2 regions of the Sporosarcina sp. NPDC096371 genome follow, and region 2 is predicted to be linked to the other one. Evidence: a T-box and tRNA genes for the amino acid it is inferred to sense, from the RefSeq annotation. Region 2 holds a T-box; the other holds one or more tRNA genes.
What was found. A T-box is a leader RNA that pairs with one kind of tRNA and senses whether it is charged. The one in region 2 lies ahead of metG (methionine--tRNA ligase), so its partner is inferred to be a tRNA-Met.

Region 1 (5,702 bases), on a different contig from region 2:
CAGTTGCCACTATTCAATACGATGAAGAAGAAACAGGTTCTCGGAACTTCCTCCATAAATTGTTTGGATGAGTTTATCTGTTCAGTTTCTTAGTCTACTTGCAATGATTGGGACAGGCATTGTTGCCGGTGCATTCATGGATATGATTGGGACGGGAACTTCGCATGCAGGAAAGAAATCATTTTTCAGAAGACGTGCAATTTGGTTTGAAATCATTGGGTGGATCATCGCCGGATGTGGAACATTCTATATTCTTTTTCTAGTTCGGGATGGCGCGTGGCGAATGTATGATCCATTCGCCCAAATTAGTGGACTGCTACTGTATGCTAGTTTGTTCTATAGGCCATTCCGTTTGCTTGGGAGAATGATCTTGTTGATCGTGATCAAACCGATATGGTTCATAATCCGGTTCATCATCTCGATTATTGGGCACATCTTTCGTATCTTGTTTAAGGTCATTGTATTCCTTATCACGCCATTCATTAAACTATACCAGTTCATTTCCAAAAAACTTTTGAACTTCATTCGTCCGAAGCCTTCTACTTCTAAAGGTGGCAAGAAGAATGCGAGGAAGTCAAATAATTCAAGTGGGGGTTCGAAACCTAGCTGAATCGCGGTGCACTGGCGGATGGGACAGACTTTTATGGGGCAATCATGATAAAAGTCTGGGCCAAAAACGCCTTTGCATATTTGATAAAGAAAGGGAAATGATGTATAATCCGTAGACTAACGAATGTGTTTTGTGAAGAAAGGAAGTGCAGGACTTGGAACAAAAGCAGCAGAGAAAGTCGCCCGCAACGGTCGCAACGATTCAAACTGAATATGTCCGCTCCCTGCAAAAGAAAGAACATCGAAAAAATGCACGAAAAGTTAAACTGTATCGGAGGCTGACAGCGTTTGCAATCGTTGCGGCGGTTTCTTTTGGCAGTTTGACGCAGTTACTTATCAAACAGAAGCAGGTTTTGGCGGAGAAGGAACAGCAGCAAGTAGAGATGCTTGCGCAGCTTGAAGTCGTACAAGAGGAACAAGAATCGTTGAAAAGACAGCTTGTTAAATTGAATGACGATGACTATATCGCAAAGCTTGCACGTAAAGAATACTTTTTGTCTGAAAACAGCGAAATTATTTTCTCAGTCCCGGAAAATAAGAAAAAAATCGATAAAAAAGACGACGGAAAAGAGTAGTCTTATTGACACTCTTTTTTTGTTGGCTATAATGAGAGTAGGGATCTTGCATTTTGCAGGATCATTAATACGGTTGCAAGGCTTCCAAAAAGGAGCCCGCTTAAATTCTAAGGAGGAGCATTTTTTTTATGTCAATTGAAGTAGGCAGCAAGTTACAGGGGAAAATAACAGGAATTACAAACTTCGGAGCGTTTGTTGAGCTACCGAATGGTTCTACAGGTCTTGTCCATATCAGTGAAGTGGCAGACAACTATGTTAAAGATATTAATGAGCATTTAAAAGTAGGCGACATGGTTGAAGTGAAAGTGATGAATGTCGGAACAGACGGTAAGATTGGATTATCGATTCGCAAAGCGAAGCCGGAATCTGAACAACGTCCAGAACGTCCACAGCGCCCTCAACGCCCTCGTCAAGGCGGTCGTCCTAGCCCAGTTGATCGTCCAGAGAATTTTGAAACAAAGATGGCGAAGTTCATGAAAGATAGTGAAGAACGTCTATCGACTTTGAAAAGAGCGACAGAATCGAAACGCGGTGGCCGCGGCGCAAGAAGAGGGTAACTTGCTAGCTGCTTCAATTCAAGAAAAATGTACGTTTGATAATAGAAAAGCGACGGACATAGGGTGATTACCCTTGTCCGTCGCTTTTTTGTTTTAGTGTGAAGTTGTTGCAAGCTAGTGTCTAGCTCCGGGTGCCAGACTCTCGGGTCATAAGCCAAACCGGCTGTGTGGCAAAGAACGCCACCTACCGATTCGTCTTATGCATGTCGAGTCTTAACGGTCGTCTACGCATTACTTGTATGGCGGCAGAGGGGATCGAACCCCCGACCTTACGGGTATGAACCGTACGCTCTAGCCAGCTGAGCTACGCCGCCTTGGTGATTTCTAGTTCGCATTTTTGACTGCTCTCCAGAACAACAATACCCATATTACATGCGAACTTTGGCGATGTCAACCCATCGTAGGAAAAAAGAAAAATAGTCCTTAATAAGTCGAAACATTTTGTTTTCTCATCGTCATGAACAGACAATTTCCTGCCATTTACCAATGTATACTCAAGGCATAGTAGACATAGGGGGAATGGGAAATGAAACTGATAGACAATGTGACTCGTCCAGTTGGTCAGCCGATTCGTATGTACATTGAGATGTTTCGGAGGGAAAAGATACACATACTCGTTGCAACTCTATTTTTGTTTGGCTCCTTTTTCTTGTCACAAGCTGTGTTGTTCGATACAGCTGTACCCTTTTTCTTACCAGTTTGGGCATTAGCACGTGCACGCTTTAGAAAATACCTCATGTGGGTGTTCGTCGGCGGGATGTTGGGGAGTGTGTTTGTGGGTGAGGGGATTGGACAAGCGGTGATCCATCTATTAATGCTTGCCTTGTTCAACGCGGTTGTCAGATACCCCCTCGTCCGAAAATCGATCCCGTTGACAGTGGCTGGTTGTATCATCGTTGTTCAAGTATTATGGCAGTTTGTCATGTATGCTGGGCAACCGCCAGTAAACGTGCAGTTATCGATTGGTTTTGAAGCGATACTTGCATTGATCATGACTTTTTTTCTTTTCATTGCCTTTCCACCTGCGGATCGGATCTTTTTTGGAAAATGGACGCCTGAACGACTTGCCGCCGCCTGTTTGATTGGTGCAATGGCAACGACGGGAATGAATGGCATCATGCTTGGTCATGTTTCGGTCGCCGGTCTGCTGATTCATCTTGCGATCTTACTAGCTGCATTAGTTGGTGGGCTTCCATTTTCTACGACAATTGCGATGATTATCGCCACAATTATAGGTGTTGCGGAACTATCGTTCACGGGCATGATGGCTGTATATGGTATGACTGGCTTTTTTGCAGGTGTACTTAGCCGCTTCGGAAAAATTGGCATTGCATTAGGTGGGGTTTCTGTATCACTATTTTTCCTTCTCTATGATTTAACGTTACCGTTAGATAGTTCACACTTTGTGACAATCGGCATCGCAACGCTACTTTTTTTAGTGATACCTACTAAAAAGCTAGAGCCGATTCGTAATGTCTTTTATCCGGAGAATCAGGAGACTTCGGAAAAACGTCAAAAATGGTTGGCAGAACGTCTTGATGAGCAACTCGCCGACTTTCAACAGTTTTCCGAATTCATGTCGACACTTGTGGGCGGGCGATTTTCCTCCGGTGGAGATAAGGAGGAACCCACGCCTCAAGTGATACCGAAGGCTTGTGCATCTTGTTTCCGCTATGCTAAATGCTGGGAATCGTCAGATGACGACATGGCGCGACTTCTGTTTGAATGGGAGTCGACATATTCGATGACGAAAAAGGCCTCACGTCATCGCGTTGAGGAAAAGATTAAATACAAATGTATCCGGTTCAATGGACTCGTGGCGGAACTTGAGGAACAAGCGACGAATCGTTTATTGACGGGACAACTTCAGCATGGTCGGAAAATGCTTGCCCTCCAATTACGGGATATGAGCACACATCTGGATAAGATTATGAACGAAGTAAAAGAGGATTTGTCCGTTTATAAGCCTGTTGAGGATGAACTTGCAAAACGGCTTCAGGAAAAAGATATTGAGTTTTTCCAAATTGATATTTTATCGGGGGAACGGGGGGCGCGTCGAATTGTCTGCTGCATTCCGGAGAAAAGGTCTGATTTTGAAACAGATACAACTGTCGCGGAACGGCTCATTCTACCCGTTCTTGAGGAAATGTATGAAGAGCCATTTCAGGTGGCTAAATCCGTCGTGCAACAACAGCCATTCCCGCATATTCAATTGACGTTCGGATCGGCAGTCCGTTTTTCACTTGATTATGGAATTGTCGCAACAGCGGGCAGTGAGTCATTCCAAGCAGGCGATGCTTATGAGGTGTTCCCAATCCATGATGGACTAACAGCTGTATTGCTGTCGGATGGAATGGGGCAGGATTTGAATGCATATCGTGAAAGCCGCAAGGTAATCCGTCTGATGCGGGAGTGTTTGGACCGCAAAATGGATCCAGAGACAGCCATGCATACGCTTCACTATATGATGTCATTGAATGGGCTTGACGATATGTACGCTACGCTAGATTTGGCTTTAATTGATTTACAAGATGGGCGACTCTGGTCGTGGAAAGCAGGTTCAATGAGTACGTATATTAAGCGGGGCCAGGACTTCTTAAGGTTGGATAGTGAATCCGTTCCGGTTGGTTTTCTTCCATCCTTTTCTGTAGAGGCGAAAAAGGAGGATCTAAAAGCCGGAGATATTATTATTATGATGACGGATGGTATGTTTAATGGTGATATTTCGCTTGAAAAACAAGAGAGTACTCTATACGGTACACTTGAAAAGTATGGGGATTTCAAGTGTGACAAAATTGCAGACCGTATTGTGAGTGAGATGGAGCGGAAGTATGGCGTGGTAGCGGATGATCGAACAGTATTGGTCATGAAAGTGGACCATGTTCTACCAGAATGGTCTAGCTTTACACCATACTCACAAATTATTTCCTAAGAAAAAGGAATCCCCACTTTGCTTCACTTGAAGTGGGGACATTCTTTCAGTTAAATTTAACTTGATTCAGCAAATGTATTTGTACTGAAAATGAAGCGTCGGGATGAATACTAAAATGTCTATAAATCAGTGGAGGTGCAAACACCCTGCTGATTAGGGGAACTCAGACTAAGAGCGCCGCGTCCTGCGGCAACGTCTGAGTAACCAACATCCTGTTGGTCCAAGCCTCCGGCGGATGTCACAAATTTTGAAGGGAGTTAAGGAAGGTAGTCTAAGATCGCGACTTCCTGTCGCAACGACCGCATGACCTACATCCTGTAGGCCTCAAGTGCAATTCAAAATTTGGACGCAATTACGCCGAGGTGTAATTGATTAGGGGTTTTCCGAGCGTAATTCAAGAAGGAGTTTTGGCAATGAATACATTTAGACAATCGGTTTTCCGATTTATCAAGGAGTGGTCGCTGATAGCCCCTGGAGACCGGATTCTCGTCGCTTGTTCTGGTGGTGTAGATTCGGTGGCGCTGTTACATTTCATGGCTTCCAATCAAGACAGGATGGAGATTGAAGTAGCCGCCATTCACGTCGACCATATGTTGCGGGGAAAGGAATCAGCAACGGATGGAGTTTTGGTTGAAGGGCTATGTGAAACATACGGTATTCCGTTTTTTGGCGGTAGCGTCCCGGTTGCCGACATGATTAAACAAGATGGGGGGAATGTGCAAGCGGTTTGTCGTGAGGGGCGTTATGCATTGTTCTCTGACATCATGCAAGAACAAAGATACGATGTTCTTGTTACTGCGCATCATGCAGAAGACCAGCTGGAAACGGTTTTGATGCAAATCGCGAAAGGTAGTCAACCATCTGGCATCCCTGTGAAGCGTAAATTCGCTGGCGGCGTTGTCGTTCGGCCGATTTTACCCGTTATGAAAGAGGAACTTTACTCGTACGCTAAGGAACATGACGTACCGTATCGTGAAGACCCAAGTAATGAAAGTGACGCCTATATGCGCAACCGTTACCGTCATCATA
Region 2 (5,702 bases):
GCAATATGTCCTATCCAAAAGCGTCAAACAGTTGCAAGATGCCTTGCATAAATCCACGCGTAATTTTGTGGATTGGTGCATAGCAAATGAAGTGGGTGAAGTCGCATTTGGCGATGTTGACGGCGTCCAGCGCAATACGTCACGCCGCAAAAAGAAAAAAGTACGACACCGCAAAACAAGTCAGAAACTATCCAATTGGTCTTTCGGCAAAGTTGCGAACTATTTAGCATACAAGCTAAAAGCAGAAGGCATCAAATTCAAAAAGCATGATGAGAGCTTTACAACACAACAATGCCCTTGTTGTGCGAGACGCAAAAAAGTGTCTTCGAGAAACTATCGTTGTTCCTGTGGCTACACCAATCATCGAGACATTCACGGTGCTTCAAACTTTTTCACCAAAACGTTCTACGGTGAAATTCGTCTCCTTGATGTTGCCCTAAACAAGACAAAGTATCTACGGATTGCCTAAGTGCAAAAAGTAGTAGACGGCTAGTTCCGGCCCTGTCGCCCCGTCAAAAAGGCGGAACGACTGTTGCCTATCGAATTTGTCGAAACAGACTTCTGTGATACGTCACAAAAAGTATATGCCACCCATATGCTTTGTTGGAGCAGTTTTGGCGATGTAGTAGGAAACCCTCACTTCAAAAACGGAATGTTTTAAGTGGGGAGGTTCATGAAGGTTTACTTTCTTCTTCTAATTTAGCTAGCTCTTCTTCGATTTTCTTCGTATCAATCCGATCGAATAAAGGCTTTACCCCCGTAAACTGATAGGATGATTTCTTGATCACTTGCCACTCGAAGTCCGCTAAGTTCAGCATTCCTTTCACTTCATCACTCGTAGTTGGCAGGAATGGCGATAGTAACTGAGCGGTATTGGCAATGATATGGACACATGTCAGTAATGTATTATCACAAGCCGCTTTATCCTCTGTGAGTTGCTTCCACGGTTGTTCGTGGTCAAAATATTTATTGGCAGAGCGAATGAACTCAAAAACACCATCCAATGCCTGCTTGAAATGCCCCTCTTCAATTAGCTTGCCGACACGGACATATAACTGTTCAATACTCCCTTCAATCGCTACATCTATTTCCCCGGTTGAAATTTGTCCTTCGTATGATTTCTCCAGGAATTTCAATGTCCGGTTGATAAAATTGCCATACGCGCCAAGGAGTTCAGCGTTATGACTGGATATAAATTCTCTCCATGAAAAATCAGTGTCCCGATTTTCTGGCGCATTGGTTGTTAAAAAGTAACGAATTGAATCGGAGTGATAATGTTCTAAAATATACGGAACCCACACTGCCCAGTTGTTACTTGTCGATAACTTCTTTTTTTCAAGCGTCAAATACTCATTGGAAACGATATGTGTCGGTAATGCTGGATTTTTGATCCCTAACAGAATCGCCGGCCAAATGATGGAGTGAAACGGGATATTATCCTTGCCATGGACGTAGTAAGAAATCGTATCTTCACTCCAAAATTCGTTGACATCTTTCCCCGTTTGAGCCGCCCATTCCATACTTGCCGAATAATACCCAGAAACAGCTTCAATCCACACATACACTTTTTTATCTTCGAAACCTTTAACAGGGATACTGACACCATTTGCGATATCTCTGGAGACTGCACGATCTTGTAGTCCTTCTTTCAAATAGCGTTTAGATAATTGAATCGCATTATCCCTCCATACTTTATGGAGTTTGGCAGTCTCGACAACGGCATCCAGTTCATGTTGAAATTGACTTAATTCAAAATAAAAATGCTCGGTTGTTCTCTTCTCTGGCGTATGGCCACAAAGTTTACATACAGGTTTGATCAAATCTAAGGGATCCAAAATCGTGGAACAATTATCACATTGATCGCCTCGTGACTTCGCCCCACAGGTCGGACATTCCCCTTCCACGTAGCGGTCTGGAAGAAACTTTTGGTCATGCTGACAATACATTTGCTCAATTTCTTTTTTATATAAATAGCCATTTTCAAGCAACGTTAAAAAGATTTTTTGTACGGTTTGATGATGATGTGGGCTATCCGTTCTTGTATATAAATCATATGTGAATCCTAATTTCGTAAAGCAATCTGTAAACTCGTTATGGAATCGGTCTGCTATTTCTTTAACTGTGACCCTTTCTTGGTCTGCCCGGATTGAAATAGGCGTTCCGTTACAGTCACTCCCTGATACATACAACACCTTGTCACCTTTCAATCGATAATAACGTGCTAAAATATCCCCCGGTAATAATGCTGCGATGTGCCCTAAGTGCAACGAACCGTTGGCATACGGCCATGCTCCTCCAATAAAAATACTCATGTTAACCTCTCCATTTCTTTAAATAAATAAACGCAAAAAAACCTCGCCCCTATCGAAAAAAATCGATAAGGACGAGGTTTAAAACTCGTGGTACCACCTTAGTTACACAAACAACTCACATTGTCTGCCTCCAAAAGTACAAAGCAAAACTGCTTTTATACTTTGACATTTGTAACAAGTGTCAAATCTTGTCGTAGCCTACTAGTGAGATCACGTTCAGTACGCAGCTCAGAGATCATGTTCAAACGATTAATCCGCTTCATTTCCACCGACAGAAGCTCTCTATAGGACGCCACATTTTACTTTTCCTCTTCATCGCTTTTCATTATTTCTATTCATAATAATGAACTTCCTGAAAAAACGCAAGGAAATTCAACACAATTTCTCGTGGCATTACTTCTCTTCCTTAACCTGTTTTCGTACTGATCCATCCATCGGAGCGACGACAAATGCGATGACAAGCGAGCCAATGAGCACGATGAATGGTGCGTAAAACATGAGAAAATGTGTCATGAATCATCCCTCCTTATGCGTGGTGTTTACCTTTTCCGCGAACGTAGTCTTTATCGAACAAGAACAAGCGCATGAGTAAATATAGTGACGGAATTAGTAATCCGAGTCCCATGATGAACACGACAATCAATGAAATAGCCATGGCTGGATTCGTAAAGCTATCGTAAATCGTTAAATACGGATATAGCAAATATGGATAATGGGATGCGCCATAACCGAAGAAAGCAAATGCAAATTGCCCCACTAGCAATATGAATGCCAGCCCGTATTTGCGACGTATCCAAAGCAACCAAACCGTTCCAACAAACAAGAGGAACGACACTAAAAACATCGGCCAGAATAGCTGGATATTGCTGTAATGCACTGGATTGTGGTTTCTTAGTTCAACGATGATGCCACCTGCTGTAATCATTGTCGGCAATGCCCAAATGAGCGCATACTTGCGAAGCAGTTTCGTTGCTTCTACATCGCCGGCTTTGTTGGCATACCATGTCAAAAATACAGCAGAAATATACAACGTTGCTGCAATACTTAGTACGACCACCGCCCACGTCAGCGGACTCGTAAACAACACCCAATAATCGAGGACTGGATTACCGTCCACCATTTCTATAAAACCGCCTTCTGAAATCGTCAAGACGATGGAAAGCGAAGCTGGAATGAGAATACCTGCAAGACCATACATAAAGGAATAACCTTTATGACCGCGTGCCCCGTACGTTTCAAATGCATAATATGAACCACGAATCGCTAGGAGGATTACCCCGATACTGACAGGTACGAGTAACGTCGTCCCATAATAAAAAGCCGTCTTCGGAAAGAAACCGATAATCCCTACGAAAAAGAACACAAGAAAAACATTCGTCACTTCCCAAACGGGGGATAGATATCGTTGAATGATATTCGTTAAAATACGTTGACGGCCTGTCAATAAGCTATACGCATTAAAGAACCCTGCCCCAAAGTCAATGGCACCCACGAGAATATACCCAAATAGGAAAGTCCACAGAACGGAAATACCGAGTATTTCGAGCGTCATAGCATATCACCGCCTTTCTCCATCTCACGGTCTTCTATTTCACGTTCGACCGGATTTTTTCGGAACATCCTTCGAAGCACGACGACACTGCCGACTCCTAAAACGAGATAAAGTAAACAGAACAGAATAAGCATGGTACTAACCTGACCACTCGTCGTAGCCGCATCCTGCGTACGCAGGATGCCTCGTAAAATCCACGGCTGCCTGCCCACTTCAGCCATCCACCAACCTGCTTCAATCGCTAAGATGGAGAGTGGTCCTCCGAACACAATCAGCCAGCGGAACCATCTCCTCGTGACCATTTTCCAACGTAGTTTTGTACCTAGCCAGAACACACCGGACAGCACTGTCATCCAAATACCAATTGTCACCATGGTGTCGAATAAGTAATGGATGTATAACGGTGGTGTATCTTCCTCCGCAAATTCGTCAAGTCCGATTACTTCTGCGGTTGGATTACTATGTGCTAGTATCGATAACGCAAACGGAATTTTAATAGCGTACTTCACTTCTCCGTCATCCAACACACCATAGAGGATAAGCGGTGCATTCCCCTCCGTTTCGAAATGCCATTCAGCCGCGGCTAATTTCTCCGGTTGGTATTCCGCTAAATATTTCCCCGAAAAATCACCGATGATAGCTGCCGCAACCGAAAACACAAGGCCGACTTTCATCGTTAGGTACAACGCTTTTTTATGGTAAACATGATTCGAGCCTTTCAACAAGCGGAATGCTGCAACCGACGCCAGCACAAATGCAGCTGTCATATAGGAAGTTACTACGACGTGCGCCACTTTCGTTGGCATCGCAGGGTTGAACATGGCAAGCAATGGATTGATATTGATAAGCTCACCGTTCACGATATCAAACCCTTGTGGCGCGTTCATGAACGCATTTACGATCGTAATAAACACCGCCGAGAATGAAGCCCCGATTGCAACAGGTATCAATAATAGTAAATGTTTCTTCTGGTTTTCAAAACGATCCCATGTATACAAATAAATGCCGAGGAAAATAGCTTCAAAAAAGAATGCGAATGTTTCCATGAACAGCGGAAGTGCAATAACATTCCCTGCGAGTTCCATGAAATTCGGCCATAACAAGGATAACTGCAAGCCAATGGCAGTTCCTGTTACAACACCGACAGCAACTGTAATGACAAAACCACGTGCCCAACGTCGGGCAAGTAAGATATAATGTTCGTCATTCTTCTTAATACCTACCCATTGAGCAATCATAATCATCAGTGGGATCCCAACGCCGATTGTCGCGTAAATAATATGAAAAGATAAGGTCGTTTCTGTTAAGATACGTGAAAAAAAGACTGCTTCTTCATTTCCCATCTATAATTCCCCCTCAACCTCCAAAAATTCGCCCCAAAATGGACAACGACATAATGCCCGCAATAACAAACGCCAGCCATATCAGTCGTTTTTCTTGTTTTTTATACATCAAGGCACGCCCTTTCCAATCAATTCTCCTTATGCAATTCAAGCCTTTCAAAGTTTTTAACATCGGCCATTGGCTTAACTTACTTCACCTAGTTATATCCTTACTACTTCTTATACCCTCTATACATCTAAAAAATGCGTCTTTTTAATAATTTCAACTTGTAATGAGTCTAGCTACTCCATTCTGCAGTCCTTAACGTAAATTAAAAAAGCTGTATGAATGCCCTTAAATGGCATTCATACAGCTTTTCCAAATTAGTATTTCCTTAAATCCGATCTTCTTCTCTTAACTCATCTAACGGTGCGAACATGTCAATATGACGATAAAGATTTTGGAACGTCGCAGGAAGAACACCGCCATACTCCCCGTCTAGATTGAGCAGGACT

Region 1: it encodes a tRNA-Met, which carries the amino acid that the T-box ahead of metG (methionine--tRNA ligase) is inferred to sense. The anticodon was not compared.

What each region holds. Positions count from the first base shown of each region.
Region 1 covers NZ_JBIWFE010000013.1:37,623-43,324, forward strand. Annotated here, with positions in the region: gene yabP (sporulation protein YabP) at 1-71, shown strand, start outside; gene yabQ (spore cortex biosynthesis protein YabQ) at 68-610, shown strand; gene ACIQ0H_RS20940 (FtsB family cell division protein) at 765-1,184, shown strand; gene ACIQ0H_RS20945 (S1 domain-containing RNA-binding protein) at 1,313-1,741, shown strand; tRNA gene ACIQ0H_RS20950 (tRNA-Met) at 1,982-2,055, opposite strand; gene ACIQ0H_RS20955 (SpoIIE family protein phosphatase) at 2,268-4,673, shown strand; gene tilS (tRNA lysidine(34) synthetase TilS) at 5,087-5,702, shown strand, end outside.
Region 2 covers NZ_JBIWFE010000010.1:32,460-38,161, reverse strand. Annotated here, with positions in the region: gene ACIQ0H_RS19535 (RNA-guided endonuclease InsQ/TnpB family protein) at 1-469, shown strand, start outside; gene metG (methionine--tRNA ligase) at 672-2,312, opposite strand; T-box leader at 2,377-2,637, opposite strand; gene cydS (cytochrome bd oxidase small subunit CydS family protein) at 2,706-2,825, opposite strand; gene ACIQ0H_RS19520 (cytochrome d ubiquinol oxidase subunit II) at 2,839-3,864, opposite strand; gene ACIQ0H_RS19515 (cytochrome ubiquinol oxidase subunit I) at 3,861-5,207, opposite strand; gene ACIQ0H_RS19510 (diacylglycerol kinase) at 5,582-5,702, opposite strand, start outside.